2 regions of the Rothia sp. P5766 genome follow, and region 2 is predicted to be linked to the other one. Evidence: predicted binding sites of a transcription regulator. Region 2 holds the regulator's gene; the other holds the start of a gene.

Region 1 (15,860 bases), on a different contig from region 2:
GACCCTGTACCCCAAAGATGTAGGGCAGGATCGGAATGAGAGCGCCGGAGGCAAAGAAGCAGAAGCTTGAGGCGGCAGCTCCCACATCGCTACCCAGCGCACCGTGTTCTACCCCCGCTTCCTGATCCTCCTCAAGGTCGCGGAAAGAGAGTGATGGGTCGCAGTCGCAGGTGAAGTGCCCAAAGCGTTCCATGGCACGGTGGCGGGCTGCCTCCTCGCTCATACCGCGGGCCTTGTAAATCAGCTCTAACTCATTTTGGTTAATATCGAGCTGGTGGGCTACATCGAGGGTGACCTGGGTGGGGCGGGAGGCGTCGAGTAGCTCGCGCTGGGAACGGACCGATACAAACTCACCGGCAGCCATAGAAAGCGCGCCTGCCAACAGGCCTGCGACACCAGAAAGAAGAATCATAGAGTTGCTGACCCCGCTAGCGCCAACACCCATGATGAGCGCAGCATTAGAGACAAGGCCGTCATTTGCGCCAAAGACAGCGGCGCGGAAGTTGCCAGAAAGCTTTTCTCGGCCAGCGGTAGAAAGGGCTCGAATGATTTCCTCATGGATAGCCTCATCGGCTGCCATAGCCTCAGTTGCATCGGGATCCTCCGCGTAGGGGGAGCGTCCCTCGGCTCTTTGGGCTAGGGCAAGAACGAAGACTGAGCCAAAATTTTTGGCTAGAAGTTCAAGAATACGGGCCGAGACCGAAGGTTTGGGCTCAGGAAAAGCGTGTTCTCCAAGAAGCTGGCGCCAGTGATTCTGGTGGCGGTATTCGGCCTGGGCTACTTGGCCTAAGATTTCTGCCTCTTTACCGTGGGTGCGTTCAGCCAGCGCAGCGTAAATGCGAGCTTCGGAGATTTCTTCTGCTAAATAACGCCGCCAGCGGCGAATTTGGGCCTTGCTGGGTGTTGTGCAGGGGGCAGTATATGGGGTGGGTGCTGTCACGATCTTTTACTCTTAGGTCTGGAGCTGGTAGCGCTGGGGTGAGCCCCCTGTGGCTGACTCTTACTCTAGTCATAGACTGGGACCGGTGGCAACGGTCAGCTAGAGCCCCGGGGGATATGTTGTAAATCACATAAATGGTTTATGGTCTTTGGTGGGTAGAGCAGGGGCTGGCTAAGATCCCTTTGGGGAGAGTGTTGTACCCAGTCAGTTGCGCTGAGGTTAGCCTTGCTTACCTTCTGTTTTAGGCAGAATACCTTGTCAAATCAGGGTTTCCTTATTATGATTTACTCAGAATAAGCCTTGAAATGGCGGCAGGGACAGCGTAAGGTTGGAACTACACAGCAGGCCGAAACCCACAGCTTGGGATCGACCTGATTACCTAACAGGAAGTTTAAGAATCATGAGCAAATACGCATCATTTACCGTACCGGGCCTCACCGAAGAGTCTGGCCACCACGTAGCTGACGTCCTCCAGCTCCGCCTGCACGCCCTCAATGACCTGCACCTGGTCCTCAAGCATGCTCACTGGAATGTCGTTGGCCCCAACTTCATCGCAGTCCACGAAATGCTGGACCCCCAGGTAGACCAGGTGCGCGGCTTTGTTGATGCCATCGCAGAGCGCATGGCTACCATGGGTGTTTCCCCCAACGGTCTCTCAGGCGACCTGGTAGAAAAGCGCACCTGGGCCGGATATGATGTTGACCGTGCTGACGCTATGACCCATATTCGTGCTCTTAATGACGTCTATAGCGCTGTTATCGAAGACCACCGTGCTGCTATTGCTAAGGTGGGCGATATTGACCCTATTACCGAAGATTTGCTGATCGGTCAGACTGCCGAACTAGAGCTCTTCCAGTGGTTCCTGCGCAGTCACCTCGAAGATGGGCAGGGTAACCTCAGCTAGCAGGTAACCCTCGCAACTCAAAAGCCGGGGTGGCTCACCGTCAAGAGGTGGGCCACCCCGGCTTTGTGGTACCTGCTTCTTGTGAGGACTAAGAAGGGTGGGCCTAAAATGGGGGAGTGAGCCAAATGAAAAAAACCTCAGCCAATCACCTACCTCCGCAGGGCCCTCAGCCGGGTGCTCCTGGTGAGGCCCGGTCACACCCCTACTTGATGAGACAGGGCGGGCTCCTGACCAGGGCTATTTTCTACCTGGCTGTTCCCTGGGCACTTCTCTCGGCCCTGTGGGTGGTTGCTGGGCGCTCCCTGTTTGGTGCCGGCGGTAGCCTGCTGCCAATTTTCGCCATCTCACTAGGGCCGATCCTGGCGGGTCTGATGCTAGCGGCAGCCTACTTCTCGGGCAAAGAAATGAAATTACAAAAAGCTGGTAAACGGGCAGGTCTACCGCCGACGACCGCGCTTGTCTGGGGTGCCACCTGGCTGATGGCCCTCATCTTCGGTTTTTTGGTCCCCGACCGCCTGGATGGAACTGTTGTCTCGGCGGCATCGTCACTACTGGGGGGTGACTTTATTGGGCTCTCAGCCGGTTTCGGCAACCCAGCCGGTATCCTCACTTACGCCTTTGCAACTGCCTCCCTGCTCCTTTCCCTGAGTAACTGGCGGCGAGCTGAATCGGTCTCCCGCGGTGTCGATGATTCTGTCAAGGAAGAATTGGAGCGGGCAGAATCCATATATGATTTCTTGGATTGAGCTAGCCGGACTCGGTGGATTGGCCTTCTTGCTCAGTGGGTCAAGGGTGGGGAAGGCCTCAGCTACCTGGTGTATATAAGTTGAGTGTAGTAGACTCAATTATGAGTTGAGTGAAGTACACTCAACCTTAGGGAAAAGACCTACTAGCTCAGGAGAAAAATGTCAGCTCAATTCACCAGTAAAAGCCAAGAGGCCTTATCGGCCGCCAACCTTAACGCCCAAACCGCAGGCAACCCCACCCTCGATACACCCCACCTGCTCAAAGCCTTGCTTGACCAGCGCCAGGGCGTAGCGGTTGCGGTCCTCAAAGCCGCAGGGATCGATGTTGATGCACTCTCAGTTGCGGCATCCACGGAAATCTCCAAGCTCCCCAAAGCATCAGGAGAATCCACCGCCCAAGCACAGCCCTCACGGGCCCTGCTGAGCGCCATTCAAACAGCCCAGGCTAAAGCCGGAACATTCGGGGACACCTACATCTCCACCGAAATCCTCCTGCTCGCCCTAGCTGCAGGTAACGACGCAACCGCCCGTGCCCTCACCGCCGCAGGTGCCAGCGAAAAAACCCTAGAAGAAACCATCCCCCCAGTCCGAGGAGACCGCACCGTGAGCACCCCCGACCCTGAAGGCACTTTCGGTGCCCTCGAACAGTACGGCACCGACCTCACTGCCATCGCCCGCGAAGGCAAACTCGATCCCGTCATCGGCCGAGACAGCGAGATCCGCCGCGTCATACAGGTACTTTCCCGCCGCACCAAGAACAACCCCGTACTGATCGGGCAACCCGGTGTCGGTAAGACCGCCGTCGTCGAAGGCCTAGCCCAACGCATGGTCTCCGGCGACGTACCTGAAACCCTGCGCGGCAAAACCCTTATTTCCCTGGACCTGGGTGCCATGGTCGCCGGTGCCAAATACCGTGGTGAATTCGAAGAACGCCTTAAAGCCGTACTCGAAGACATCAAAAAATCCGAAGGCCAAAACGTCACCTTCATTGACGAAATCCACACCGTCGTCGGTGCCGGTGCCAGCGAGGGCTCCATGGATGCGGGCAATATGCTCAAGCCCATGCTAGCCCGCGGCGAACTACGCTTGATCGGTGCCACCACCCTGGACGAATACCGCGAAAACATCGAAAAAGACGCCGCCCTGGAACGCCGCTTCCAGCAAGTCTTTGTCGGTGAGCCTTCTGTGGAAGACACCATCGGCATTCTACGCGGCCTCAAAGAACGCTACGAAGCCCACCACAAGGTAGCCATCGCAGACTCCGCCCTGGTCGCCGCCGCCAACCTTTCTAACCGTTACATTCCCTCCCGTCAGCTCCCCGACAAGGCCATCGACCTGATCGACGAGGCCGCCTCGCGCCTGCGCATGGAAATCGACTCGGCACCCGAAGAAATCGACGTCCTCCGCCGTGCCGTAGACCGCCTCACCATGGAAGAACTGGCGCTCGCCAACGAAACTGACCCAGCTTCCCTCGAACGCCTAGATGCCCTACGTGCAGATATGGCCGACAAGAAGGAAGAACTCGACGCCCTCAACGCCCGCTGGGAAGCTGAGAAAGCCGGACTCAACCGAGTGGGCGACCTCAAAACCCAAATCGACGAGCTGCGTTCCAAAGCAGAAGTAGCCCAACGCGAAGGCAACCTGGCAGAAGCCTCCCGGATCCTTTACGGCGAAATCCCCGCCCTTGAAGCGCAACTGGCCGAAGCTCAGCGGGCAGAGAGCAGCGCCCAGCAAGAATCCATGGTCTCCGAAGAAGTCACAGCTGACGAAATCGCCGAAGTTATCTCCGCCTGGACCGGTATCCCCGCAGGTCGTATGCTCCAAGGCGAATCCGAAAAGCTCCTGCACATGGAAGAAGAACTCGGCAAACGGCTGATCGGCCAGAAGAAAGCTGTCGCCGCCGTAGCCGATGCCGTGCGCCGCTCCCGCGCCGGTATCTCCGACCCCGACCGGCCCATCGGTTCCTTCCTCTTCCTGGGCCCCACCGGTGTCGGTAAAACCGAGCTGGCCAAGGCTCTGGCTGAGTTCCAGTTCGACGATGAGCGTGCCCTCGTCCGTATTGACATGAGCGAATACGCCGAAAAGCACGCCGTCGCCCGCCTAGTCGGGGCCCCTCCCGGATACGTCGGCTACGAAGAAGGCGGTCAGCTCACCGAAGCAGTCCGCCGCCGCCCCTACTCCGTCCTTCTACTTGACGAGGTCGAAAAAGCCCACCCCGAAGTCTTCGATATCCTGCTCCAGGTTCTTGACGACGGCCGCCTCACTGACGGCCAGGGCCGCACCGTCGACTTCCGTAACGTCATCCTCATCCTGACCTCCAACCTGGGCTCTCAGTTCCTGATCGACCAGAACCTGGACGATGAGAGCCGCAAGAGCGCAGTTATGAACACGGTCAACGCCGCCTTCAAACCGGAGTTCCTCAACCGCCTGGACGAGCTCATCATCTTTGAGCCACTGAGCGCAGAGGACCTGTCCTCCATCGTGGCCTTGCAAATCAAGTCCATGGCCCGCCGCTTAGAGGACCGCCGACTGACCCTGGATGTCACCCCCGCCGCCACCGAGTGGCTGGGACTAGCAGGCTACGACCCCGCCTACGGCGCCCGTCCCCTGCGCCGCCTGGTTCAGCGAGAAATCGGTGACCGCCTGGCACGAGGAATCCTTGCAGGGACTATCAAGGACGGCGACACCGTCCGGGTGGATATTAACCCCGATGTAGCCGTGGAAGGCCTGGTCCTTACAGCCAGCTAACCCTCCTTCACCGCAGGTGCAGGTCGGTCGGCAAGCTTCCTTCCTGCCCGGCTCGCTGGCGCTCGCTGAACAATTCATGTCAGCCCCAGCCAGCTTGCCTCCCCCTTGCACCTGCCAGGGCTGATGCTGCGGAGATACTCACCTACACTGGAAGAGTGAGAGAGAACCAACCGCATCACCGGGGAGAAAGACTCGATACCCGCTACGCGGGCGAGCCCACCCACCTGACCGAGCAGGCCCACATCGCTGCCACCCACGCCGCCGCCCTGCGCTCTATCGAACGGGTCGTCCACGAAACTACCCCGCCCACCGACCCCGAAGTTGCCTGCCGGGGCATCCAGGAACTCCTTACCGACGGGGCAGTGCTGGCCCTGACCGGGGCAGGCATATCTACCGGCTCAGGAATACCCGACTACCGGGGCCCCGCCGGATCACTGCGCAACCACCGGCCCATGACCTACCAAGAATTTCTCTACGACCCCCAAGCCCGCCACCGCTACTGGGCCCGCTCCTTCGTCGGCTGGCGGCAGATGAGCCGCGCCCACCCCAACACCGCCCACTACCTACTGGCCGAGCTCGAAAACAACGGGCACCTCACCGGCATCATCACCCAAAACGTAGACGGCCTGCACACCGCTGCCGGGAGCCGCACCGTGCTCCCGCTCCACGGAGACCTCTCCACCATCCAATGCCTCGAATGCGGCGCCCAAGAAGCCCGCACCAGCCTTGATGCTCGCATTAACGACGCTAACCCAGGCTACCTTGCGCGGGTCACCGGCCCTTCCCTACAGGTCAACCCCGACGGTGATGTAGACCTAGACGCTACCTTTATCCGCGACTTTCAGATGGTCGGCTGCCTTGCCTGCGGCTCCACCCGCCTCAAACCTGCCGTGGTCTACTTTGGCGAACCCGTCCCCGCCACCAGAAAAACCCGTGTCCAAGACCTCCTAGAGCAATCCCGCTCCCTGCTCGTACTCGGATCGTCCCTGGCCGTCATGAGTAGCTACAAGATAGCCCTCGATGCCGTCCGCTCAGGAAAGCCCCTGGCCATCATTAACCGCGGACCGGGCCGCGCTGATCGCCGCGCAACCTATCTTTGGCGCGAAGACCTTGCAGAAGCGCTTTATCTGCTCAGGGGCAATTCCGCAAGACTCACTTAACTCTGGAGACTAAATCTCTGAATCTAGAGCGTAAAAGGGTGAGCTTCCTGGGTGGAAGTAGCTCGTAATATGAGGGCTCTTCCCTATTTTTTATGCTTCTTACATCTCACTGGGCGAACAGACAAGCAAATATGCTTAAAACAAGGTACCCTTATATACGGAAAAGACTGAAAGATTTTCTGGTTCTCCCTTGAGCACGGATGGGTAGCCAGATACGAGCGATAAAGAGGGGGTCTCGCCATGGGGCGCGGCCGTCAAAAGGCTAAAGCAACTCGGCAGGCTCGGGAGATGAAATATTTCAGCCCCGATACTGATTACACGGCACTCGAACGTGAACTGAGAACAAGTGGCAAATCCAAGCCTAAGGCGTCTGCTCATCACTACGATGATGAGGACGACTACTCGGATTATGTGGATAAGTACGCCGATGAATACCTGGAGAAGTAAGACCGCCTCCTTATGATGCGGGTTCTTACCTCACCCAGCCCTAAAGGGCCTGCTGGCAGCAAATGCTAGCAGGCCCTTTTATTTTATGCCCCCAGGAATACTGTCCCAAGGAGAAGAGGCAAGACGAGGGTTTTTGACAGGCATAGGAGGGCTTAAAAGGGGTACAGTTGAGGTAGTTACAGACTCAATAATCGCCCTTGGCCAACCACACCCAGCACACATCATCTCAATGAAAATACTTGTCGTTACGCACTACTATCCGCCCGAAATTGGTGCGCCTCAGCGCCGTTGGTCGGCTCTGGTAAAACGCTGGCAGAAATCAGGACACCAGGTGACCGTTTTCTGTCCGCCGCCCCACTACCCGGATGCGGAGGCCAGCCGATTCCTGCGTGAAAAGCACCGGGATACTCCGCGTATTCACCGGGGTAAGTATGGGGAGCGTGTCTTACGTCTTCCCTATCTTCTCCACGGTCCTTCCGGAGTAACCCGGTTGGCTGATCAGATTATTACCGCTACCAGCTCGGTGGGTAAAGCCTTGATCCTGGCTCTCGGCGGGGATCGCTTCGATGTTGTTGTTGCAACCGTCCCGGGGCTGCCTTCGGCCTACGCCGGTATCGCTATTAAAAAGCTTCTGCATGTGCCCCTGGTTCTTGAACTGCGCGATGCCTGGCCCGATATTGTGGCCAGACCCAGCCAAGAAATCAGTGGTATCGCCCTGCGTGAGCGGGTAAAGCGCCGCTTCTCACGGTCCTTTACCCGAGCGCAGCGGCAGGCCGACGTACTGGTTACCGTTACTCACCGCTTCGCCCGAAAACTGCGTGGGCGCAACATGCAGGAGGTCGTAACTATCACTAACGGGGTCACCCCAACTATGTTTCACAGCAGGATAGATCCGGCCCCCCAACGCCCAGGGCAACTCCGTCTGCTCTATTCTGGGACGGTTGGTCGTTCCCAGGGGCTTATCACCCTCTTGCAGGCTCTAGAACTGGCCCAAAAAGCCCAACCCGAGACCCGCTTTAAACTCCGTATTGTGGGGGAGGGAGCCGAACGGCAGATGCTCCAGGACTACGCCAGGGCAAGGAACCTACCCGTCAAGTTCCAGCCTTTACAGCCCCGCTCGCAGGTCCGTAAAAACTATAAATGGTGCGATGCCACGATTGTTTCGCTCAAAAATACCCCGGCTTTTGAACGCACCGTACCCTCCAAACTGTATGAACTGCTGACCGTGCCCCGTTTTCCCATAGCCCTGGTTACCGGCGAAGCTGCTGACATTATGCAAGCGGCGGGGGTAGGTGCCCTGGTAGAGCCTGAGAACCCTCAGGAACTGGCCGACCTGTGGTGCCGCCTGGCAACCGATCGTTCACTGCTCCAGGTGGGTCATGCAGGTCGTGACTTTATCTTCAAGAACTATAACTACGACCAGCTAGCCCAGCGCTACCTCACGGTGCTCGAAAAGGCGGTAGAGACAGGCAGGACACACTCATGAGCCTGCCACAAGGAGCATCACAGCTAGCCTACCTGACAAAGAATGCGACTCTTGCCGTCCGTATTAGTGTGGGTGCCCTGGGCACAGACCCCGCCGTTTTTGCGGTTCAAGCCTCGCGGCGGCTCCCCGCTGGCCCCCGTCAGCTTCTGGGTACCGGTCTGAGCCGTACACCCTGGGTGGGAACCCAAGCCATGGGCGCACTGATGACCGGGGATAAGGAAGCACTGGCGCTTTCAGAACAGCGCCTTCGGGCAGGGCAAAGACGCGCAGATAGTATCAGCACCCGGCTGGGTTGGGAGGTACTGGCTGCTGCCAACCTGGTTGACCTGGAACACGACAAGAACCTGCCCCCGGTTACCCTGGCGCGGGCGCTGTGGTCGGCTGGTCGCCTGACCGAAGCATGCACGATAGCAAACACCAGCGGAAAGAAAAGACTGGCTAAAAAACTCGCAGCTGAGGCCACCCTCCTGCAAGAAACATGGTTTCCCCAGCTGAACGAAAACTCACCGGCTACCGGCGCCGCTCGGCCCGGTCGTAGACCCTTTGCCCTGCACCTGATTACTAACTCTCTACCTGCAACCCAGTCTGGCTACACCCTACGAACCCACCGCCTACTGACCGCTCTGGCGCAGCGCGGGGTAAACCTGCGGGCAGAGACCCGCACCGGCTACCCCGTGACCGTCGGTAAGCTCGATGCCCTCCCCACCGCAAGGGTCGAAGGTATTACCTACCGGCGTCACCTACCCTGGAAACTGGCGTCGTATCAGCCCCAGAAAATCGAGCAGTGGGTCAGGCACCTAGCTTACAGCTACGCGGATAACCCGCCAGCCCTCATCCATACCACCACCCATTTCCATAACGGGCTGGTGGCTCGATCCCTGGCCCGGTACTGGAATATCCCCTGGGTCTACGAGGTACGCGGTATCTTGGAAGAAACCTGGCTTTCCCACCAGCCTGAGGCGCGCCGCGAGAGCGCCGCCGCCAGCGAACGGTTCGCTCTCACCCGTGCCCGGGAAACCCAGATCATGCAGGCCGCTGACCACCTCATTACTCTCTCCGAGACCATGAAGCGTACCCTGGTGGAACGGGGCCTGGAGCCTCAAAAAATCACGGTGGTTCCCAACAGCGTTGATGAGAGCCTCTTTGACCTTGACCTGACCCCGGCTCAGGCCCGCCAGAAACTGGGGCTGAGCGCTGAGGGCTTCTGGTACGGCTCGGTTAGCTCACTGGTGCCTTATGAGGGCTTCGATACCCTCATCCGGGCGCTAGCGGTGGTGCGCCAGCAGGGTATTGACGCGCGGCTGATGCTGGCCGGTGACGGTAGTGACCGGGTGCGTCTTGAAGCTCTGACCCGCTCCCTGGGCCTAGAAGAATACACCGTCTTTTTGGGTAAAGTAGACCCACACACCGCCTACACAGCCCACCAGGCTCTCGACGTTTTTACTGTGCCCCGAACCCGCGATAGGGTCTGCCAGAGTGTCACCCCGCTCAAACCCATTGAAGCTATGGCGCTGAACCGGCCTCTGCTTGTGAGCGACCTAGCCCCGCTGACCGAACTTGTTGAGAACCGGGTGACCGGACCCACCGGCCTAATCGCCAGTGCAGGGGACCCCGGCTCTTTTGCCCGGCAACTGTGCGCTCTGGCAACTGATGAGGACCTGCGCCGGGGCATGTCCCAGCAGGGGCGTATTTTTGCTCGAACCCGCACCTGGGCACAGAACGCCCGTACCGTCCAAGGAATCTATAATCGGCTGACTGACTCCTAAAAATGCTCACAATGGCCCGGAGGTTGAACACAAGCTCCGGGCCATTTCATTCTCTGTTTAGCGGTAGGAACCAAGGAGCACGGCGGCACCGCCGTCTACGCCCTTAGCGCCCTGCACATAGTCGGGGTTATCCCTGTGCTGGCCGGTGTCGGCCTCAACGGTGCCCAGCACCCAGCTAGGCAGACCCCGCTGGTTGAGTCGGGCAAGAGCGGCATCAGCCACCGAGGGGTCAACCACGGCAATCATGCCCACACCCAGGTTGAGGGTGCGCTCAAGGTCGGCCCGGGGCACAGATCCTAGTTCCCCGATCAGGCGGAAGATAGCCGGAATCTCCCAGGTGGAGCGGTCTACCATACCCACGGTACCTACCGGCAGAACGCGTGCCAGGTTAGCGGCTAAGCCGCCACCGGTCACATGCGAGAAACCACGGATACCGGAACCGGTCTGGCCGTCCTCACCGTTGACGGGGAAAGCCTCAATCAGGTCCAGGCAGTCAGCAGTGTAAATGCGGGTAGGCTCCAGAAGTTCCTCACCCAGGGTACGGCCCAGCTCGGGGACCTGCCGCTGGTACTCCCAGCCCGCAAGAGAGAGCACCTTACGCACCAGTGAATAGCCGTTGGAGTGAATACCGGAAGACGCCATAGCAATCAGGACGTCGCCCTCGCGCACCCGGTCGGGGCCCAAGAGCTCATCGGCTTCAAGGATGCCGGTCGCAGCACCGGCAAGATCGTATTCGTCCTCAGCCAGCAAGCCGGGGTGCTCAGCGGTTTCACCACCTACCAGGGCGGTACCCGCCAAAGAACAGCCCTCAGCCACACCGCGCACAATATCGGCAATACGCTCGGGCACAACCTTGCCGGTTGCGATGTAGTCGGTCATAAAGAGCGGCCTGGCACCGGTTACCACGATGTCATCAACCACCATGCCCACCAGGTCATGCCCAATGGTGTGGTGGATATCGAGCTTCTGCGCAATAGCAACCTTGGTACCCACACCGTCGGTGGAGGTTGCCAGATAGGGCTTCTTATAGCCCTTGAGCACCGAGAGATCGAACAGGCCAGCAAAGCCACCCACGCCGCCTACTACACCGGCACCGTGGGTTGCTTTAACAGCGTCTTTCATGAGTTCAACGGCGCGGTCACCCGCTTCAACATCAACCCCCGCCGAAGCGTAGGTAACTGCGTTCTGGTTTTGGCTCATCAGCCTGCCTCTCGGTCGGTGCCGCACTCAGCGGCAGGGCGTGTGTCTTGGGGGAGTACCAAATCTTCAAGCTCAGCGTCGGGGCCGGGCTCGCAGCCTGGCCGTGCAGGTTGCGACTGCTGGGCCGGTTCCTCAAATTTTTTTTCCAGTGAACGGGACCCGGCCCGAGTCTCAAGAGAAATAGCCTGGGCGTGGTCAGGCTTATGGGCTACTGGGCGTTCTACCGTCACCTCAGCAGCAGTTCCTGCTAGGGGGCCACCGGCGACCTTGTCCAGAATAGATTTACCGCGTCGGTCCTCATGCGGAAGCTCAATAGGATACTTACCGGTAAAGCAGGCAGTGCACAGGCGCTCGCGGGGCTGCTCGGTGGCTGCAATCATGCCATCTTCGGAGATATAACCCAGGGAATCAGCACTCAGCGACTGACGAATCTCATCAATGGTCAGCCCGTTAGCAATGAGTTCAGAGCGAGAAGCGAAATCAATACCGTAGAAGCAGGGCCACTTGACCGGAGGCGAAGAAATTCGAATGTGAACCTCCTTGGCTCCTGCCTCACGGAGCATCCGTACCAGGGCGCGCTGGGTATTGCCACGCACAATCGAGTCATCAATAACAACCAGGCGCTTACCCTCAACCACCGAACGCAGAGGGTTCAGCTTAAGGCGGATACCCAGCTGCCGGATAGTTTGAGAGGGCTGAATAAAGGTACGGCCAACGTAGGCATTTTTGACCAGGCCGTTACCGAAAGGAATACCAGACTCCTGGGCATAGCCAATAGCCGCAGGGGTACCGGACTCTGGTGTGGGCATGACCAGGTCAGCTTCAACCTTGTGTTCACGGGCAAGTTGGCGGCCCATTTCCACCCGGGATTCGTAGACGCTTCGACCGGCAATCGTAGTATCGGGGCGGGCCAGATAGACATACTCAAAGACGCAACCGGCGGCTTGAGCTGAAGCAAACCGCTGGGAACGTAAACCGTCCTCGTCAATGGTGATGAACTCACCGGGTTCGACTTCTCGCACCAGGGAGGCGCCCACAATATCGAGGGCGGCAGTTTCAGAGGCAATGACCCAGCCTCGATCCAACCTACCCAAGACCAGAGGACGGACCCCCTGCGGGTCACGCGCGGCATATAGGGCCTGTTCGTCCATGAAAACCAGGCAGAAGGCCCCCGACAGGGTGGGCAGTAAGTCCAGTGCCGCTTCTTCTAAGCTCTCGAAGCTGTGTTCTTTCAGGAGCGCCGTAACAAGCGCAGTATCGGTGGTGTTACCCTGGGCCAGTTCACCACGTTCGGGGCGTTTACCCCCATTTTTTGCCAGGAGTCGGTCGTAGAGATCAGCCGAATTTACCAGATTACCGTTGTGGGCCAGGGCCAGGGTCCCGTGCGGGGTATCCCCTAGAGTGGGCTGGGCGTTCTGCCAGATATTGCCACCGGTAGTGGAGTAACGGCAGTGCCCGATGGATAGATGCCCCTGCATAGCATTGAGGGTGGTCTCATCGAATACCTGGGATACCAGACCAATATCTTTATACACGCTGAGGTGCTTGCCGTCGCTGGTTGCGATACCGGCAGATTCCTGGCCTCGGTGTTGGAGGGCATATAGGCCATAGTAGGTAAGTTTTGCGACATCTTCGCCGGGAGCCCATACACCAAAGACACCACATTCATCTTTGGGGCCGTGGTCTACAGGGTCCAGGTCGAAGGAGAGCTTTCCGTCAGGACGAGCCAAGGTGGATTTTCCATCTCTTCTGTGGTGGTTATCTCGCCTTCACGTCTGGGATAAACGTGAGCGAGCGAACATTCCTAGTGTACCTGTCTGCGACCTAGGTGATAACAGGTATCCACATCTATGAAGAGAGTGTCGCCAAGAAACCCTTAGTCTTTGGTACTGATAGCTTTGTAGGTGGTGGTATGCCGGATTGAACGACGCTCCAGCAAGAGAGCCAGGCCGATGGCTGCTGCGGTACAGAGGGTGCCAAAGATAACGGCCATGACCCCGAAGACCGCTGCAAAGGTGTAGCTAGGGTTCTCCGGGCCCAGCGCGGTGACCACAAAAGCAACAACCAGGCCAATGAGCAGACCGGTGATAGCGAACGCAGGCAAGGAGGGAGCTCTACGCACAGTAAGCTGGGCGCGCTCAGGTGCTGTGGCCGGTGAGAAGTGCTGGCCGGGGGCGGCCTGCTTATCCTGCTCAGTAAGGGGAGCCTGCGGCTCGGTGGGCTGACGGAATTTAGATAGAAGACTCATAGACACCAACGATACCAAGGTTTATCTTTCCGGGAGCGCGGCTAGAAGAGGGGCAGGCGCTCGCTGAGGTCTGATCGTAAACCCGAAGCAGAAATTTTAGAAAGAACCTGCTCCCAGCGGACCAGCCCCAGAGCAAGGCAACACCAGGTGTGGGCATCTGTTTCGACCACGTTGGGCGGAGTGCCGCGGGTGTGCCGTGGCCCGGCAATGCACTGGGTAACCCCGTAGGGGGGAACGCGTACCTCAACCGAATTTCCCGGTGCCAGGGTGGCCAGTTCCTCTAGGGAATAGCGGACAGCGGTGGCCCGCACCGACCGGGGTAGGGCGGCAAAGGCCTGGGTTCTTTCACCGTCGCTTGTGCCTGTGGTGAGCGCTAACCGTACCTGGGCCAGGGCGGCGGCACCGTTTTGCTCCGATATTTTGCGGCGGATAGCCACTAGAGCAGTCCCTCAAAAGCCCTGCCCGGTTCGATGGCTCCCACGGCAGCGCCACCACCGGTAATGGGGAAAGTTGTTGCGGCCACAGCCCGGTCCGCAAGTTCCCGGTCGATATAGCCTGCCGCTTGGAGGGCCCGGACAGCGGCCAGGGGAGCGGCACGGTTGGAACCGTCCAAGATTTTCACGGCAACAGAGGCCCCGGACCGCAGGCCAATAGCCAGTACGCCTTCGGCACCGCGCTTGACCACGGCATCGAGCGCCTGACTCAAAAGGGTATCGGAGCTGTTATGGCCGTGGACGTACTCGGGGTAGTCCACCATTGCGGTGGCAACGGTGGCGGCGCGGGCATCGGCCTTAATGTTCTCCACCGCTGAACCCAGAGCGCTGTAGGCGCGTGCTAGGCCGGTTAGAGAAGTTGCACCGAGCGGGGCACCGCACCCGTCCACGGTAATGTGCTGGGGTTCCTCGCCGGTGAACTGCTCAATGGTGCGCATTACCAGCTCTTGGAGGGGGTGATCGGGGGAGAGATAGTCTTCGGTAGGCCAGCCCGACTTGACACAGCCCCACAGGAAGGCGGCGTGTTTACCGGAACAGTTGAAGGCCAGGCGCTGTTTGCCGTGGCCTGCTTTCAAGAGGGCCTGGTGGCTGGGCTCGTCGGCGGGCCAGGCCTGCGGGCAGAGCAGGTCATCGGCGCTCAGGCCGGCCTCGGCCAAGATGCCCTGGGCGACCGTCATGTGCTCAAAGGAGCCGGTGTGGGAGCCTGAAGCTAGGGCAATCTGTGCGCCCTGAAGCTCAGCGCCGGCGTTCATTGAGGCAATAGCCTGAAAGGGTTTGAGGGCAGACCGCGCGTAGATGAGCTCCTCCGGTGCCCCCAAGGCCAGGGCTGTATTACCGCTGGGGGAGAGCACCACCAGGGAGCCCACATGCCTGGACTCTATAAAGTTGCCTCGGGTAATGACTGCGAGTTCTGCTGCGCTACCGGCCTGAAAAGTGTGCATGGTTCAAGTGTAGCGGGCAGTCCTAGCGAGCGGTGAGGTCAGGATATGAAAAAACCCGCTCAATATGTGGTAGGAAAGCCCTGAAAGGTATATAAAAACGTGACCTAACCGGTAGCCTAAAAGAATGAAGGTTTTGGTCTTGGGCCCTGGCGGTCGCGAACACGCAATTATCCGAGCTCTCCTACGAGATTCTGCTGTCACTGAGATTCACTCAGCCCCCGGTAACGCCGGGATTGCAGCCGATGTCCCCGTTCACGCAATTGATGCTAATGACCCCCGGGCAGCTGTCGCACTTGCGACCGATCTGGCCGTTGATTTAGTGGTTATTGGTCCCGAAGCGCCCCTGGTCGCCGGTGTCTCCGATGCTCTGCGCGAGCAGGGCTTCCCCGTTTTTGGCCCCTCCAAAGCTGCTGCTCTGCTTGAAGGCTCTAAAGCTTTCGCTAAAGAAGTCATGGCAAGTGCCGGTGTGCCGACCGCTATGGCTCACATTGCAACTAACCGGGCAGAAGCCGAATCAGCGCTGACCTCTTTTGGTGCCCCCTACGTTGTGAAAGATGACGGCCTGGCCGCAGGTAAGGGCGTTGTGGTCACCGATGACTACGATACTGCGCTGGCTCATGCCGAATCCTGCTTTGCCGCCGGAGGTGGCGTAGTCATTGAAGAGTTCCTGGACGGCCCCGAGGTCTCCCTGTTTGTCATTTCAGACGGTACTACCTGCCTGCCCCTGTCCCCAGCCCAAGATTTCAAGCGAATCTTTGACGGCGACCGTGGCCCCAACAC
Region 2 (15,860 bases):
TGATGTCTGCTGATATGTCTCAGAATCCTAAAATGATGGTGGGGCTCTTCTCGGCGAGTGAATTTACCAGAGAAGATTTTGGTGACCTAGGTGAATTAGAAGATGGGCAATGGTCTTTGGCCGATGATCACTGGGGTGTGTTCTCTAATGTAGATGATGCTAAGGAGCTGGCTCAAAAAACTCTGGGTGGAAACCTGGTTGAGAGCAAAGAGTAAAAAGCTCCTTTTGGCGGCGCTGTAGGCGCCTGTCGCTGAGAGTTTTCGATGGCTTGTGTATAATACACAGGTACACACACTTGATGGGTGCTCTTGAGAGGTTGTCTAGCTTCCGGTTCATACAGCAGTGAGCTGTTGAGTATCCATACGCCAGTTTCTTGAGTTCTTTCGAGATGACGAAAGCCCCGTAGGCCACACACCTACGGGGCTTTTGCGTTGTCCAGAAAGATACTAGGTAACTACCCGGCACACACTTAGAATCGGACAAGCAAGGTTAGCGCCCAAAGAGCTTGGCGAAGAAGCCACCGCTTGGTACAGCTACCGCTTTCTCTGCTTCAGTATGCTTGCCATTGCACCATTGTCCAGGAGGGACTGAAGCCTTCACGGTATCTATATGCTGACCACAGCCAGCCCAAGTGGTCTTAGAACACAGCTTGCAGTTAACAGGACGGCACATTATTTTCTCCTAAAGCGAGGAATCTTTCACAAATAATTATACCCCCAGGGGTATTAAATCAAGTAACGGGGTGCTGGGGTCGTGAAGCCTGTAGAGCTGAGAAGTGGGTGTTTTGCCTGGGGTGGCCTGACTGCCCGCTGCAGATGAATAAATTTATTGCAAAAAAGTTGAGTCTTTTACACTCAACTCTCTTGACTTCTGTTTCAAATCTGTCAGACTAGAGAGTGAGCCAAACGGATTGAGCCTATTTGACTCAAGATGTTTGCAAGACTTTCAAGTAACCCAACTCAATAGGAGAACACATCATGGCACGTGCAGTAGGCATTGACCTCGGTACCACCAACTCAGTTGTATCAGTCCTCGAAGGCGGCGAGCCCGTCGTTATCGCAAACGCCGAGGGCGCCCGCACCACCCCCTCCGTCGTTGCCTTCAGCAAGGATGGCGAAGTCCTGGTAGGCGACGTCGCCAAGCGTCAGGCAGTCACCAACGTTGACCGCACCATCGCATCCGTCAAGCGTCATATGGGCACCACCTGGACCCAGGAGATCGACGGCAAGCCCTACACCGCTCAGGAAATCTCAGCTCGTACCCTCATGAAGCTCAAGGGTGACGCGGAGGCCTACCTGAACGATAAGGTCACCGACGCAGTTATTACCGTTCCCGCCTACTTCAACGACGCTGAGCGTCAGGCCACCAAGGAAGCCGGTGAAATCGCCGGCCTCAACGTCCTGCGTATCGTCAACGAACCCACTGCCGCAGCACTCGCCTACGGCCTGGACAAGGGCAACGAAGACGAACTGATCCTGGTATTCGACCTCGGTGGCGGTACCTTCGACGTCTCCCTGCTCGAAGTTGGTAAGGACGAAGACGGCTTCTCCACCATCCAGGTTCGCGCAACCTCGGGCGATAACCGCCTGGGTGGCGACGACTGGGACCAGCGCATCGTTGACTGGCTCCTGGAGCAGGTCAAGTCCAAGACCGGTGCCGACCTGTCCAAGGACAAGATCGCTCTCCAGCGTCTGCGCGAGGCCGCTGAGCAGGCCAAGAAGGAACTCTCTTCTGCAACCTCCACCAACATCTCCCTGCAGTACCTCTCCGTTACCCCCGAGGGCCCCATCCACCTGGACGAGAAGCTGACCCGCGCCAAGTTCCAGGACATGACCAGCGACCTGATCGAGCGCACCAAGAAGCCCTTCAACGACGTTATCGCTGAGGCAGACGTCAAGGTTTCGGACATCGCTCACATCGTTCTGGTCGGTGGCTCAACCCGTATGCCCGCAGTAACCGAGGTAGTCAAGGAACTCTCCGGTGGCCGCGAACCCAACAAGGGTGTTAACCCCGATGAGGTTGTCGCCATGGGTGCAGCCCTGCAGGCCGGTGTGCTGAAGGGTGAGCGCAAGGACGTTCTGCTGATTGACGTCACCCCCCTCTCCCTGGGTATCGAGACCAAGGGCGGCGTGATGACCAAGCTGATTGAGCGCAACACCGCGATACCCACCAAGCGCTCTGAAACCTTCACCACCGCTGAGGACAACCAGCCCTCCGTATCGATTCAGGTCTTCCAGGGTGAGCGCGAGTTCACCCGCGACAACAAGAACCTGGGCACCTTCGAACTGACCGGTATCGCCCCCGCTCCTCGCGGCGTACCCCAGATCGAGGTCACCTTCGACATCGACGCTAACGGCATCGTTCACGTCTCCGCTATGGACAAGGGCACCGGCAAGGAGCAGTCCATGACCATCACCGGCGGTACCTCACTCTCCAAGGACGACATCGACCGCATGGTCAAGGACGCCGAGGCTCACGCAGAGCAGGACAAGGCACGCCGCGAGGCCGCCGAGACCCGCAACGCCGCCGAGAACTCCGCTTACTCCATCGAGAAGCTCATCAAGGAAAACGGTGACAAGCTGCCCGAGGATGTCAAGACCGAGGTTCAGGCTGACGTTGACGCCCTGAAGGCTGCCCTTGAAGGTGAAGACGACGAAGCCGTCAAGACCGCCTTCGAGAAGCTGCAGGCTTCACAGACCAAGCTGGGTGAAGCTCTCTACGCTCAGGCTCAGGCTGATGCCGCCGCCGGCGAGGGGGAACAGGCTGAAGACGATGACGTTGTTGATGCCGAAGTAATCGATGAAGACGACGAGAAGAAGAACTAATCATGGCTGAGAACACCCAAGAGCCCACAGAACCCCAGGGCGGTGACCCCTTGGAAGAAGTCTTCCAGGCACCTGCTGCTGAGGGCCACCCTGAGCCCGACGGTGTTTCCGCTCAGGCTGCGGCAGGCGAAGAGTCTGCCGCCGCCGAAGCGGAATCAGAAGCTGAGGTTAGCCCCGATGCGGCCCTAGCGGCTGAGCGTTTGGAAGGCCTGCTTCGCCTCAAGGCTGAGTTCACCAACTTCAAGAACCGCACGGTCAAGGAGAAGGAACAGCTCCGCGACTTCGTGGTTGCTGACCTAGTTTCTGCGCTGTTGCCGGTGATTGACGATATTGATGCCGCCCGCAAACACGGCGACCTGGAAGATGGCCCCTTTGCCGCTATTGCCACCAAGCTGGAAGAGACCCTTGCTAAGCAGGGCCTGGAACGCTTTGGCGAGGTGGGGGAGCCTTTCGATCCGCAGGTTCACGAGGCTGTTTTGCAGCAACCGACCAGCGAGGTTGAACCGAACGCGGTTTCTATGGTTCTGCGCAACGGTTACCGGGTCAAGGACCGCCTGGTCCGCACCGCCCAGGTAGCTGTGGCAGTTGCCGAATAAAACAGACAAGGGGCGGGCGCCCGGCCTGATAGATCAGGTTGGGTGCCCGCCTTTTACACCAGGCAGGGAACCAGAATACTGGGTTGCCCCTACCTGTACACATGAAGAGGGGTTTGCCGTGAGCAAGACCCCAAGATAATAAGCACAGCATAAAAGACTTAAGATCTACCTCGGAAGGAGAGGCAATGGCGAGCGAAAACTGGCTCCATCAAGATTTTTATAAGGTACTGGGCGTAGCTGAGTCTGCCTCCGAGGCAGACATCAAGAAGGCCTACCGCAAGCTAGCCCGCAAGTACCACCCCGACCAGAACCCAGGGGACACGGCCGCAGAAAAGAAGTTCAAAGAGGTCTCCGAAGCCTACGACGTCCTCTCAGATGCCAAGCAAAAAGAAGAATACGACCAGATCCGCAAGTACGGGGCTGCAGGCTTCGCAGGGGCTGGTGGTGGTTTCCCCGGGGGTTTTCCCGCAGGCGCCGCAGGCGCAGGTGGCTTTCCTGGAAGCGCCGGTGGCTTTCCCGCAGGCGCCGGTGGCTTTCATACCTCCTCCGGCGGCGCCAACATTAATATTGAGGACCTACTTGGGGGCATGTTCGGTGGCGGCGGTTTCGGCGCCAGCAGCGGGGGCGGCTTCCCCGGCGGCTTCTCCGCTCCGGCTCCCAAGGGCGAGGATGCCACCACTAGCGTCCGCATTTCTCTGAAACAGGCCTACCAGGGCGGTGAAGTATCGGTCTTCCGCCCCGGAGGCTCCCAAACCACGGTCCGTCTGCCCCGCGGAGTTAAGGACGGCCAGAAAGTCCGCCTGCGCGGCAAAGGCCACCCCGGTCACGGGGGAGCGGGCGACCTCATCGTTAGGGTGAGAGTCGATGCCCACCCCGTTTTTGAACGCCAGGGTGATCATCTGCTGGTCAAGGTTCCTGTCAGCCTGCAAGAAGCCTTGCACGGTGGTGTTATTGAAGCGCCCACCCTCGATGGTTCTACCGTCAAACTCCGCTTGGCTGCCGGCTCACCAGCCGGCCGGAAACTGCGGGCCAAGGGGCGGGGCTTCGTCACCAAGAAGGGTAGCGGCGACCTACTGGTCATTCCCGAGGTTCAGGTACCTACCGACCTGAGTCAGGAGGCCTCTGATGCCTTGGATAACTTCCTGGCGCTGGCACCTCAGGTTAACCTACGGGCTGAGCTTTTGCGGAAGGCGGCTGAGTAACCATGGAACTTGAATCTGACCGGCCGGTCTTTGTGATTTCTGTGGCCGCAGAGTTGGCGGGTATGCACCCCCAGACTCTGCGCCAGTATGACCGCATGGGGCTGGTTCAGCCCTCACGAGCTCCGGGCCGGGCTCGCCGCTACTCGGAGCGGGATGTGCTCAAGCTCCAAGAGATTCAGGAGCTTTCCCAGTCCGGTGTCTCCCTCGAGGGGATTAAACGCATCATGCAGTTGGAGAACCGGGTAGAGGCCCTCAAGGCCCGTAACGCGGAGCTGTTGCGTAAGAATGAGGTCCTACGCCACCGCCTACAGGAGGGCGCTCGTGTGTTTGCCGCCGGGACGTCTGGCGGTGCGGTGCACCTGGCGCGCGGACAGCGTCCGGCACCCCGCCCCAAGTCCCAGGCCGTGGTGCTCTACCGCCCCCGCTAACCTCTTCTTGCCTAACCCCCCGTCCTTTCTCTCTTGTGCCCGGTTCTAAACACCGGGGCTAAGAGAGAAAGGACGGGGGTATCAAAAAGTAGAGGATGCCGAGCTTTAGCGGCGGATATAGGTCAGGTCGTGGGCGCGGCGGCCAGCCTCACCGGCCTTACGCTCAAAGGAAGTCACCACACGGCCCTCCCAGCGGGGAGCCCAACCGCCAACGGGGTCGTCCTCACTGGTGTTCTCACCGGCGTGAGCGTTCACAAAGTCGGGGTGGGCATCGAGAACTTCACGCATAACCAGGGCGTATTCTTCCCAGTCGGTTGCCAGTCGCCAGGTACCGCCGGGCTTGAGCACGCGGGCTACCTTATCGGCAAAAGCCGGGGAGACCAGGCGACGCTTGTGGTGGCGAGCCTTATGCCAGGGATCGGGGAAGAAAACCCACAGCTCATCGACAGAGTTCTCTTCAAGCAGGTTATCGAGTAGCTCTGGGGCGTTAGCCTGCGCTACACGCACATTCTCTACCCCGGCCTGGCCCATCTTGAGCAGCAGGTCGGCAATGCCGGGGGTGTAAACCTCAACAGCTAGGAAATTGGCTTCGGGGACCTGACTTGCCCGGTGGACAATGGCCTCACCCAGGCCAGAGCCGATTTCAAGGACCAGGGGCGCACCGGCGCGGCCGTAGAGCTCTTCCGGGTTAAAGACGGCACCCTCGGCAACTGAGGTGTCACCAATATTACGGGGGAGGTCCAGCAGGTGGGTGGGGGCGTAAGCATCCCAGGCTTTCTGGCGGCGGGCGGTCAGGCGGTCACCGCGACGAACAAAAGAGTAGGGCTGACGGTGGAACTTCTCGGGCACCGGAGCGTTTAAATCTTCCCCGGCAGCGGTGCGTGCTGCCTTCTGCTCGAGGTCTTGCTTCTGCTTATTGGTTTCCATAACTCTCCTTGCGAGGTTGAAAGGGTAGCCGGTGCTCGCGGAAACTCTAAGCGCCACCGGTAGCTAAGGCACCCATTATAGACCCCGCCCCCTAATTAGGATTGAGGTGGCTCTGCTGCCCTGGGATCGGTGGGGGAGCCAAAGGTGGGTTTGGCCTGCTGGATAATCGGCAGAGAACCAGTGACCAGGGGGATGCTCCCGGTATGCACCTGCTCAACGGACACATCGTAGACCTTGGAATCTTCCTTGGTCATAAGGTCTTCCTCAATCATCTTCTGAGTGATTACTTTGAGGCGGGTGGTGTCGGGGTGCTCTAGGGCGGGTTCGTTTTGGCTGAGGTCTACCTCGTGGTCAATCTGGGCATCCAAGCCACCGGGTAGGCCGTACATGAAGCCGTCAATAGTATCGACCGTGGCAACAAAGTTGGGGTCGTGGGTCAGGTACTTCTTGGTTTCACGGGCGACCAGGCCTGAGAGCAGGATGAGGCCAATGAGGTTGGGGATAGCCATCAGGCCGTTCATGATATCGGAGAAAGTAAAAACTACGGACAGGGGAGCGACTGCGCCCAGCCCGCACATGAGGGCAAAGACCATGCGGTAGCCAGTAATGGCTCGTTTACCGCCGCCCAGGGACTCAAGGGCGCGCTCACCGTAGTAGGACCAGCCCAGCACGGTTGAATACCCCAAAAGCACCAGGCAGAGGGTTACCACATAGCCGCCCCAGGGCCCAGGAATACCGGAGGAAAATGCTTGGGCGGTGGCAGTAGCCGGTTCGGAGTTAGTCCAGGTGCCCGTGGTCAGCAGAATGAAACCGGTCATGGAAATCACCACAAGGGTATCCACGAAAGTCTGGGTCATGGAGGCCAGGCCCTGGCGCACAGGGTGCGACGTCGTGGCAACTGAAGCGGGGATAGAGGCGGTACCCATCCCTGACTCGTTAGAGAAGAGGGAGCGTTGGGCACCGACCTGTAGGGCAAAAATCATTCCTGCACCGACCGCCCCGCCCAGGGCTCCTTGCCCGGTGAAAGCTCCCCGCAGAATCATGGCAAAGGCCTCCGGGATCATAGCGGCGTTACGTGCCACAATGTAGCCACCGAAGCCTAGATAAAGCAGAATCATCAGGGGAACACAAAAAGCGGCAATCTTCGAGACTGTCTTAATGCCACCCAAAAGAGCCAAGGCAGTTAGGAGGGCAAGGACAAGGGCGGTAGCCCAGGATGGTACCCCTAAGGAGTGCTCCAGGTTAGCGGAGATAGCATTGGATTGGGTCATGTTACCAATGCCAAAGCAGGCGAAAACACAGCAGATAGCAAACATTGTTGCCAGGAACTTGCCAAAGCGGTTAGGGATGCCTCGTTGCAGGTAGGCTTGGGGGCCTCCTGTTAGTTCCCCCATCTTGTCACGGTGACGGAAACGGACACCCAAAAAACATTCTGAGTATTTAGAGGCCATGCCGATAATAGCGGTAACCCACATCCAAAAGAGCGCCCCGGGGCCACCGATACTCAGGGAGAGAGCGACACCCACAATGTTGCCGGTACCCACCGTTGCCCCCAGGGCCGTGCTCATAGCCTGGAAGGATGAAATGTCACCTTTTGCGCCCTCCTGCCTGGCTCGGCGACCAAACTGCAGGCTCATTGCCTTGGTAAAAAGTCTGATTTGAATTAGGCCCAGGCGGACAGTCAGAAAAATGCCGGTGCCCACGAGAAGCGGTAGCAAAAGCCAGGGACCCCAAATGATACGGCTGGTTTCATCGAGTACCTGCTGGAGAGCGTCCACGCGATTTTTCCCATCTAAATTATGTTTTTTGGAGTGAGCGAACTTTCATCAATTTATCATGAATCCTACCTACTACCCGGTACTGAAAGATATGAGGAGCAAGAGGGCTTAGACTTGACCATAACCACTTAGTCTTATGAGCCTGATCATCCCTCCCAGGGACCCACTGGCCCCGGATGAAGAGGGCAAAAGCAGGCAGGACACAACAACATCAGGGGGTGCTTATGGCAACAACCGAGAACACACCGGGCCTAGAAGAAAAGGAAGGCCTGCAACGCGGGCTTTCCAACCGGCATATTCAGCTCATCGCTATCGGTGGAGCGATTGGTACCGGCCTCTTCATGGGCTCCGGCAAAACGATTTCACTGGCTGGCCCATCCTTGCTTCTGGTCTACGCGATTATTGGGGTCGTCATTTTCTTGGTTCTGCGGGCCATGGGAGAGCTACTCCTCTCTAACCTGAGCTATAAAACCTTCAACGATTTCATCACCGATATCCTGGGGCCCAGTGCTGGCTTTCTCATGGGCTGGTCCTACTGGTTTACCTGGGTTGTCATCGGCGTTGCCGATATTATCGCCATTACCGGCTATGTCCACTTTTGGTGGCCTGATTTACCCGCCTGGATTCCCGCTGTCTGCTTGATTGGCTTGCTCCTTGCCTTGAACCTGCCCAGCGTCAAGAACTTTGGCGAAATCGAGTTCTGGTTCGCTTTGATCAAAATTGTTGCCATCGTCCTTCTTATCATCGTGGGAGCGATTATGGTAATTGCCGGCTTTACCTCACCCAGCGGACAGCGGGCATCGGTGGAAAACCTCTGGAATGACGGCGGTTTCTTCCCCATGGGCGCCAGCGGCTTCTTCGCGGCCTTCCAGATCGGTATTTTCGCTTTCCTGGGTGCCGAGCTCATAGGCACTACAGCTGCCGAAACCAAGAACCCCACTGTGACCCTTCCCCGCGCTATCAACGCGGTGCCTCTTCGTATTATCGTCTTCTACGTTTTGACCTTGGCAGTTATTCTGATGGTCACACCCTGGCGCACTATTGACCCTGAGCAGAGCCCCTTCGTTGAAATGTTCACCCTGGCAGGGCTAGCTATTGCCGCACACCTGATTAATTTTGTGGTGCTGACCAGCGCTACCTCATCGGCCAACTCGGGTATTTTCTCTACCTCCCGCCTGATTTTCGGTCTGGCTCAGACCGGTAGCGCCCCGGCTATCTTTGGCCGCCTCTCCAAGAACGGTGTACCGCGCAATGGCCTTTTCCTCACCACGGTGCTACTCTTCTCAGGCATTATCCTGCTCTACTCGGGAGACTCCTTAATTGAGGCCTTTACACTGGTGACCACCGTGGCCTCGGTGCTCACCGTAGTAACCTGGTCTCTGATTATGGTCAGCTACATTAAGTACCGTAAGACCCGCCCCGAACTGCACGAGTCATCTGTCTATAAGCTCCCCGGCGGCATCTACACCTGCTACCTTGTTCTGGCTTTCTTCGTGGGTGTTATTGTCCTGCTCTTTAGCTATGAAGACACCCGCCAGGCCCTGATTGCTATGCCTTTCTGGTACGCCTTGCTTGCCCTTGGCTGGTTCTTCATTCACCGTAACAACCAGGGAACAACTCTGAAAGCCCGTGCCCGCCAGAAGGCGCTGGAGCACCAGGAACATGACTCATCAGCTCAATAGGCCCTAGAGGGTAAGTTGCTGAGGCCCGCTACCGGTACACCCGGTGGCGGGCCTTTGCCCTAGCTGATGGCATACAAGTTCTTATCCCGCAGTGTCTGCCCCTTGAGAGGGGAGATAGAGCGCAGAGAGCAGACAGCAGAAGAAAACCAGGGCGGTACAGCTCAGCGCCAGCCCTTCCCAGCCTGCATGGGGCAGAAGTAGCCCTGCCCCCCAACCGATAAGAGCTGAACCCCCGTAGTAGAAGGAGTTATAGAGCGCAGTCGCCTGCGATTTTGCAGGGCCAGCCAGCGCACCTGCCCAGCCGGAGGCAAGCGCGTGAGCGGCAAAGAAAGCCGCAGTCAGAAGCGCTAGGCCAGCTATGACCAGTGGCAGGGGGCGGGCCAGGGTGAGTAGGATTCCTCCAGCCATGAGCAGACAGGCCGCCAGGAAAACCCGTTTGAGCCCTCCGCGCTGGGCCAGCTTACCGCCAAACCCCGACGAAACTGTACCCAGTAGGTAGATCAGAAAGATAAAAGAGAGCAGGAACGGTGAGAGGTGGTAGGGAGCGGCCTGGAGCTTGAAGCCGATGTAGTTGTAGATGCTGACGAAGGCACCCATGAGGGCAAACCCTGCGGTGAAGAGGGTTACTTCTTGACGGTTGCGCAGCAGTGCCCCCACTTTTGCCCAGGAGCTGTCAGCGTAGGGGGCAGAGGCTGCAGCTCTTTGGCAGGGCCGGTCATGTGAGGCAGGCATGAGTACGATAAAGATTAGCGCGGCCATGAAGCCGGTGAAGGAGACCGAGAACATAGCTACCCGCCAGCTTAACAGTTCGGTCAGTGCCCCGGAGAGTAATCTACCGATGAGCCCGCCCACGCTGGTTCCTGAGATATAAAGCCCGGCGGCCGCAGCCCGGACCGAAATATGGGCTTCTGTCACAATGACGGCTACCGCCAGCCCCGCAACACCGCCCAGAAAGGCCCCTTCGAATGTTCGAAGAACAAGGAGCAGAGGGTAGAGCTGGATCCAGGGTGTTATGAGCCCCAGAAGGGTTGCCCCGCACAGAGCTAGGGTCATGGTGCGCACCCGCCCCCAACGGTCAGCTAATGCCGCCCACAGGAGGGTGCAGAGGGCAAGACCGGCGGTGGAGCAGGAGATGGTGAGAGCGGCGCGGTCCGCTGAGATAGCCAGGTCGCGGGCTATCTGGGGAATCAGTGGTTGGGGGGAATAGAGCTGGGCAAAGGTTGCGACCCCCGCAGCAAAGAGGGCTGTGAGCAGCCGCCGGTATTCACGGCTTCCGCCCCGGTAGCCTTCAAAGGTGTAGGTCAAGGTCTTCCTCCGGGCCTCGGTGACAGGTGGCACATCTAACCTTAACCGGGGAGATCTCTGTGAGTGTCTTTATTGCGCTGGGTGACACACCGGCAAGCCGGTCAAAGCGCTAGCCACGAGCAAAGCTGGAACGGTAGGCGGGCTGATCTGGGCAGGTTGCCAGGACCCCCTGCATGGCTCGTTTTTCCGCTGAAGTGATGGTCAAATGATAGGCAGCCTTGACTGAAATCTGCCGGGCAACGTACTCGCACCGGTAGCCTGTTTGGGGGAGCCAGCTAGCGGCGTCCTTATTGGACTTGGTGGTGTTGCTGAACTGCCCGGCTGCTTGGAGGTTGAGCGGGTCGTTTGCTATGAGGGTGCGCTCTGTGAGACTCCACTGCCAGGCCCCTGAACTCCAGGCGTTAGAGAGCGCTACAACATGGTCAATGGGCACAGCTTCGCTGGTTTTTTCACCGCGCCTGAAGCTAATGATCTCGGTGGTGTAGGGGTCAGTAAGGGTCCCGGAAAGTACCTTACAGTTCTTAGATAGGTCCAGGTCGGTGAGGTCCCTGGCCAGAATATCATTGCGTTGGTCACACCCATTGCCGTCAATATCCTCCCAGGCCTGGCCGAAAGCTGAACGCTTGTAACCGCCCCCGCTATAGGGTTTGGCCACGGTGATGGTTTCAAGGACCTGGGAGGCAGTCGAGTAGGTTTCAACCCCTGAGCCCGCGAAGCCGGTGCTGACCGGTCGTCCACCACCGGTGATGCTCTCAAAACCGGTGCGGAGATCCCAGTTATGGGATCGCAACCAGAGAACACCGGTGACCAGCAGAAGAACCAGAAGAATGATCGCCAGGGTTGGCTTGTATCCCGAGGAGGAAGAAACTCCCCGGCGCTTGCCCGTAAAACCGGAAGCGGGAAGACGCGGTGCCCTGCGGGCCTTCTTGAAGATTGCCATAGGCACACCATTCTAGCGGTGCGCGCAAGAAAGCGCAGGGCTCAGAACCTCAAACGGAGCGGGAGGTGAGCTTTAGCTAAAGTCCTCGACCACAACGTAGCCTTGGCCTGTTACCGGCACCATGGGGATAGACCCGGTGCCAGGGTGGGCAACATCTACGGTGGCGCTACCGGTGGGGTCATCAGACTGGTAGTAGTCAGGCTGGCCGCACCCCATGCCCATGCGCATGGCGCTAATAATTCCATCGGCGGCGTCTGCCACAGAGAGGAAGTTCCGGGTCCAGCGACCTGAGCCCGTGGGGGCGGTCCAGCCCCGGTTGAGCAGGGCTTGTGTGTCGAGCTGAACCAGGACTGTCTCAAACTCGTCGGGTGAGGTGAGTTCACAGAAATAGCCAGCCGGTGAGCGCAGGATATTGACGTAGCTGGTGTAGTCACCGGTTTCTACAACCTCCGGTGAGATGTAGTAAAGGCGTAGGGACAGGTTCCAGGGGAGCTCTTCAAGGCGCTGACGCATGACATCGGTGAGTTCCTGCCAGGCACGGGCTATCTGCTCATCGTCGGTGAGAGGCTTGGGTCGGACAACGCCGATTCCCTGCGCCTGGATATCTTTGATTTTGAGGGAGCCTGTGGGCGTAGAAGCCTGCTGATGCCCCCCACCAGCGGGTATGCTGGCGGCCGCGCTGCTCAGGGCATCACTAATCATCTGGCGGCCTACCTGTAGGGCCCGGTTCCAAGAGTCATATTTGGCGCGGACAGCACCCAGGTGAGGCACCCGGCCAGTACGGGCGGGGTCTTCGGCCCAGCTACCGTAGAGCAAGACGGAGGGTTTACGGTCGTAGCGGATGCAGTAGCTGAGGAAATCGCCCAGGGTATTGCGGAAGGTGCGTTCGCTCAGGCTCGTTGCAGCCAGTTTGAGCCCGTGGGAGTCCGCATGCGGCGGGCAGATGCCGACTTTGAGCAGAGCCCTGCTCCAGGAACGGTTGCCCAGGCGGTCTTCGATGAGGGCGCGAGAGGGCGGCCAGGCGAAGTCGTCCCGAGAGATGTAATCAACTTCTGCCGGTAGGTTGACTACAAAATCGTCGTAAGTCTGCTCATCGAGCTCGGTGTAGGGGTGCTCTGCCATGTATTTGAGAGCGGCACCGATGCGGCCCACCACCTCGGCGATCACCTGAGCGGGTACTGAGAAAGATTCCAGCATGCGGGGCAGGTCCTGGACGATGGTGGGGTCAAGGCCCGTCGCGGCGTACTCGTAGTCAGCTTCTAGGTCGTAGGTGATAGCAACCGCGTACCAGAGGGCTGAAGCCATCAGCACATTGGTGTGAATCTGCTCTTTGCGGCCCTCAAAGACCCAGCGGCCCGAGTTGATAGCGCGTTCTAGCAGCTCACGGTCAATGCTGGGGTAAAGAACAACGATCCGGCTAAAGGCCTCAGATGCAGTCCACCCCATACGGGCGAGGCCGGTTAGCAAGGAGCCATAATTCTCGCAGAAGTCGGCGTATTCGAAATCGGTTGCATCTGGCACGTGGTTCTCCAAAGCAAAGGGGACGGGTGAACTGGAGGGGGAAGAAACCTGTAGCTGAGGCTAGGCCATAGATATATGAGATCCTGAGTCCCCTGACACCACTTTAGGTGGCTGGGCACCTGTCTGACCACCATAGGCCCAACTGTTACAGACAAATAAGCTCATTATGACTCTCGAACCTGCCATGGTACAAGGCGGTGCCTTGGCCGGTCAGCACGGTATAAATAGCCCGCCTAGCGGCATAGGTTCTGGGCACTCTGTCTTAATGAGAAACTAGAAACTATGACAAGAGCAGGTGAGGCAGAACTTTCCCCCATTGAGCAGCGGATTGCCCAGGAGCTGGGCGTCCGGCCAGAGCAGGTGATAGCGGCTCTTGCCCTGCTCGATGACGGCGCTACCGTCCCCTTTATCGCCCGCTACCGCAAGGAAGCGACCGGTGGGTTAGACGATACCCAGCTTCGTACCCTTGCTGAGCGGTTGCGTTACCTGCGCGAGCTGGAAGAGCGCCGGGTAGCCATCGTCAATACCCTGCACGAGCGGGCTGTCCTGACCGAGGAACTAGCCCGGGCCTTGGCGCTGGCACCGACAAAGAACGAGCTAGAAGCCCTCTACGCCCCGCACAAGACCAAGCGCAAGACCCTGGCTTACCTAGCACGCGAAGCCGGCCTGGACTCTCTGGTGGAGGACCTGCTAGAAGTACCCTTTGCCCCCACCGCAGATATTGCCGATGCCTACGTTGAGCCGGAGCTTGCAGGCGCTGAACCCGGAACCGTAGAAGCCACCGTCGCCTCCGTTGAGAATGCCCTGGAGGGTGCCCGTGCTCTGCTCATTGAACAGGCCGTGAGCGACCCCACCCTGGCAGAGACCCTGCGCCAGCGCTTTACTCGCAGGGGTGTGATTACCTCCCGGCTCATTGCTGGACAGCAGGAAACCGGCGCTAAGTTCAGTGACTACTTTGAGTTCAACGAAGAAATCCGGCGGATCCCCTCCCACCGGGTGCTGGCCCTGTTCCGTGCGGAGAAAGCCGGGGCCGTCAAAGTCAATATCGATGTAGATGTTCTGCCCCCGCCCAAGAGCCAGCTCAAGGGTGCGGCCCGCGAAGCCGCCGAGATCCTGTCCGAGGAATACGAGCGCGAGCGCGGCTGGTACGAACGCACCGTAGCTGAGGCCCTGGGCATTGGTGCCCAGGTACTCAACACTGTCTCGGATGAGCAGATGGTGCTGGGCTGGCTGGCCAAGACGGTGCGGCTGGCCTGGCGGCAACGGCTGCTCCCGCGTCTTGCCAGCCAGGTGCGTACTCAGCTCTTTGAGCAGGCCGAGAAGGATGCCATTGCCGTCTTTGCCTCTAACCTGCGCGATGTTCTGCTAGCCGCCCCGGCCGGTTCCCGCCCCACCCTGGGACTGGACCCCGGCCTGCGGACCGGGGTTAAAGTGGCCGTGGTGGGCGCTACCGGCCAGGTGCTGGAGACCGCCGTGATCTACCCGCATGCCCCCCGCAACCAGTGGGAGGCCGCCCTGACCACCCTGGAAGAACTGGTGACCCGGCACTCAGTAGAGTTGGTTGCGGTGGGTAACGGCACAGCCAGCCGGGAAACCGATAAGCTGGCCGGCCAGCTCATTCAAGGCCTGACCGCCGCAGGACACCGGGGCGTTCAAAAGGTCGTGGTCTCCGAAGCCGGGGCGTCAGTCTATTCCGCCTCAGAACTGGCCTCGCGTGAACTGCCCGGGTTAGACGTCTCCTTGCGCGGAGCCGTCTCCATCGCCCGCCGCCTGCAAGACCCCCTGGCCGAGCTGGTCAAAATTGACCCCCAATCCATTGGCGTGGGCCAGTACCAGCACGACGTCACCCCGGCAGCCCTGACGCGCTCACTAGATGCTGTGGTAGAGGACTGCGTGAACGCGGTAGGCGTGCTGGTCAATTCTGCCTCCCCGGCTCTTTTGGCGCGGGTAGCTGGCCTCAATAAGACGATTGCCGAGAATATTGTGGCCTACCGGACCGAGCACGGCCCTTTCACCTGCCGCCGTGACCTGCTCAATGTACCCCGCCTGGGGCCTAAAGCCTACGAGCAGGCCGCTGGTTTTGTGCGCATTGTGGGTGGGAGCGAAGCGCTGGATGCCTCCGGGGTTCACCCCGAGTCCTACCCGCTGGCCCGCACCATCGTGCAGGCCGCCGGTGGCTTGGACGGTAGCCGGGTGCCCTCAGAAGCCCTCAGCCAGCTTGACCCCCGTAACTTTGTGACCGAGAGCGTGGGCCTGCCCACCGTTACCGATATCTTTGCTGAACTTAGCGCCCCCGGGCGCGACCCCCGCCCCTGCTTCCGCACCGCCGCCTTTGCTGAGGGCGTGGAAAACATCAAGGACCTGGCCCCGGGCATGATTTTGGAGGGAACCGTCTCGAACGTGGCTGCTTTCGGTGCTTTCGTGGATATTGGGGTTCACCAGGACGGGCTGATTCACGTGTCGCAGATGAGCGAAAACTTTGTCTCAGACCCGCACACCATCGTCCACTCGGGGCAGATTGTGCAGGTGCGGGTGGTGGAGGCTGACCCTCAGCGCCGCCGTATTTCGCTTTCCCTGCTTCTGGAAGATACCCGACCGGCTCATCGTGGGCGGGGCGCCCAGCACAAAGGTAAAAAACGTCCCTGAGCCTAAGATC

Evidence for each region. The regulator HspR, encoded in region 2, represses chaperone genes until heat shock. The targets are predictions, from matches to a motif close to AAGTTGAGTCNNNNNGACTCAACTT.
Region 1: a site for HspR is predicted at 2,694-2,718, ahead of clpB (ATP-dependent chaperone ClpB). Genes of this name have one in related genera too.

The regions. Positions count from the first base shown of each region.
Region 1 covers NZ_JBLXXS010000007.1:81,257-97,116, reverse strand. The annotation lists gene ACN08V_RS05215 (VIT1/CCC1 transporter family protein) at 1-940, opposite strand, end outside; gene ACN08V_RS05210 (Dps family protein) at 1,341-1,844, shown strand; gene ACN08V_RS05205 (hypothetical protein) at 1,970-2,590, shown strand; gene clpB (ATP-dependent chaperone ClpB) at 2,750-5,338, shown strand; gene ACN08V_RS05195 (Sir2 family NAD-dependent protein deacetylase) at 5,563-6,498, shown strand; gene ACN08V_RS05190 (DUF3073 domain-containing protein) at 6,739-6,945, shown strand; gene ACN08V_RS05185 (glycosyltransferase family 4 protein) at 7,031-8,431, shown strand; gene ACN08V_RS05180 (glycosyltransferase family 4 protein) at 8,428-10,197, shown strand; gene purM (phosphoribosylformylglycinamidine cyclo-ligase) at 10,255-11,397, opposite strand; gene purF (amidophosphoribosyltransferase) at 11,397-13,127, opposite strand; gene ACN08V_RS05165 (hypothetical protein) at 13,274-13,645, opposite strand; gene ACN08V_RS05160 (sterol carrier family protein) at 13,687-14,082, opposite strand; gene ACN08V_RS05155 (asparaginase) at 14,082-15,080, opposite strand; gene purD (phosphoribosylamine--glycine ligase) at 15,205-15,860, shown strand, end outside.
Region 2 covers NZ_JBLXXS010000003.1:14,453-30,312, forward strand. The annotation lists gene ACN08V_RS02085 (hypothetical protein) at 1-215, shown strand, start outside; gene dnaK (molecular chaperone DnaK) at 978-2,825, shown strand; gene ACN08V_RS02095 (nucleotide exchange factor GrpE) at 2,828-3,421, shown strand; gene ACN08V_RS02100 (DnaJ C-terminal domain-containing protein) at 3,607-4,623, shown strand; gene ACN08V_RS02105 (heat shock protein transcriptional repressor HspR) at 4,626-5,051, shown strand; gene trmB (tRNA (guanosine(46)-N7)-methyltransferase TrmB) at 5,157-5,978, opposite strand; gene ACN08V_RS02115 (alanine/glycine:cation symporter family protein) at 6,074-7,756, opposite strand; gene ACN08V_RS02120 (amino acid permease) at 7,981-9,438, shown strand; gene ACN08V_RS02125 (MFS transporter) at 9,520-10,776, opposite strand; gene ACN08V_RS02130 (HNH endonuclease family protein) at 10,853-11,683, opposite strand; gene ACN08V_RS02135 (TY-Chap domain-containing protein) at 11,756-13,204, opposite strand; gene ACN08V_RS02140 (Tex family protein) at 13,487-15,850, shown strand.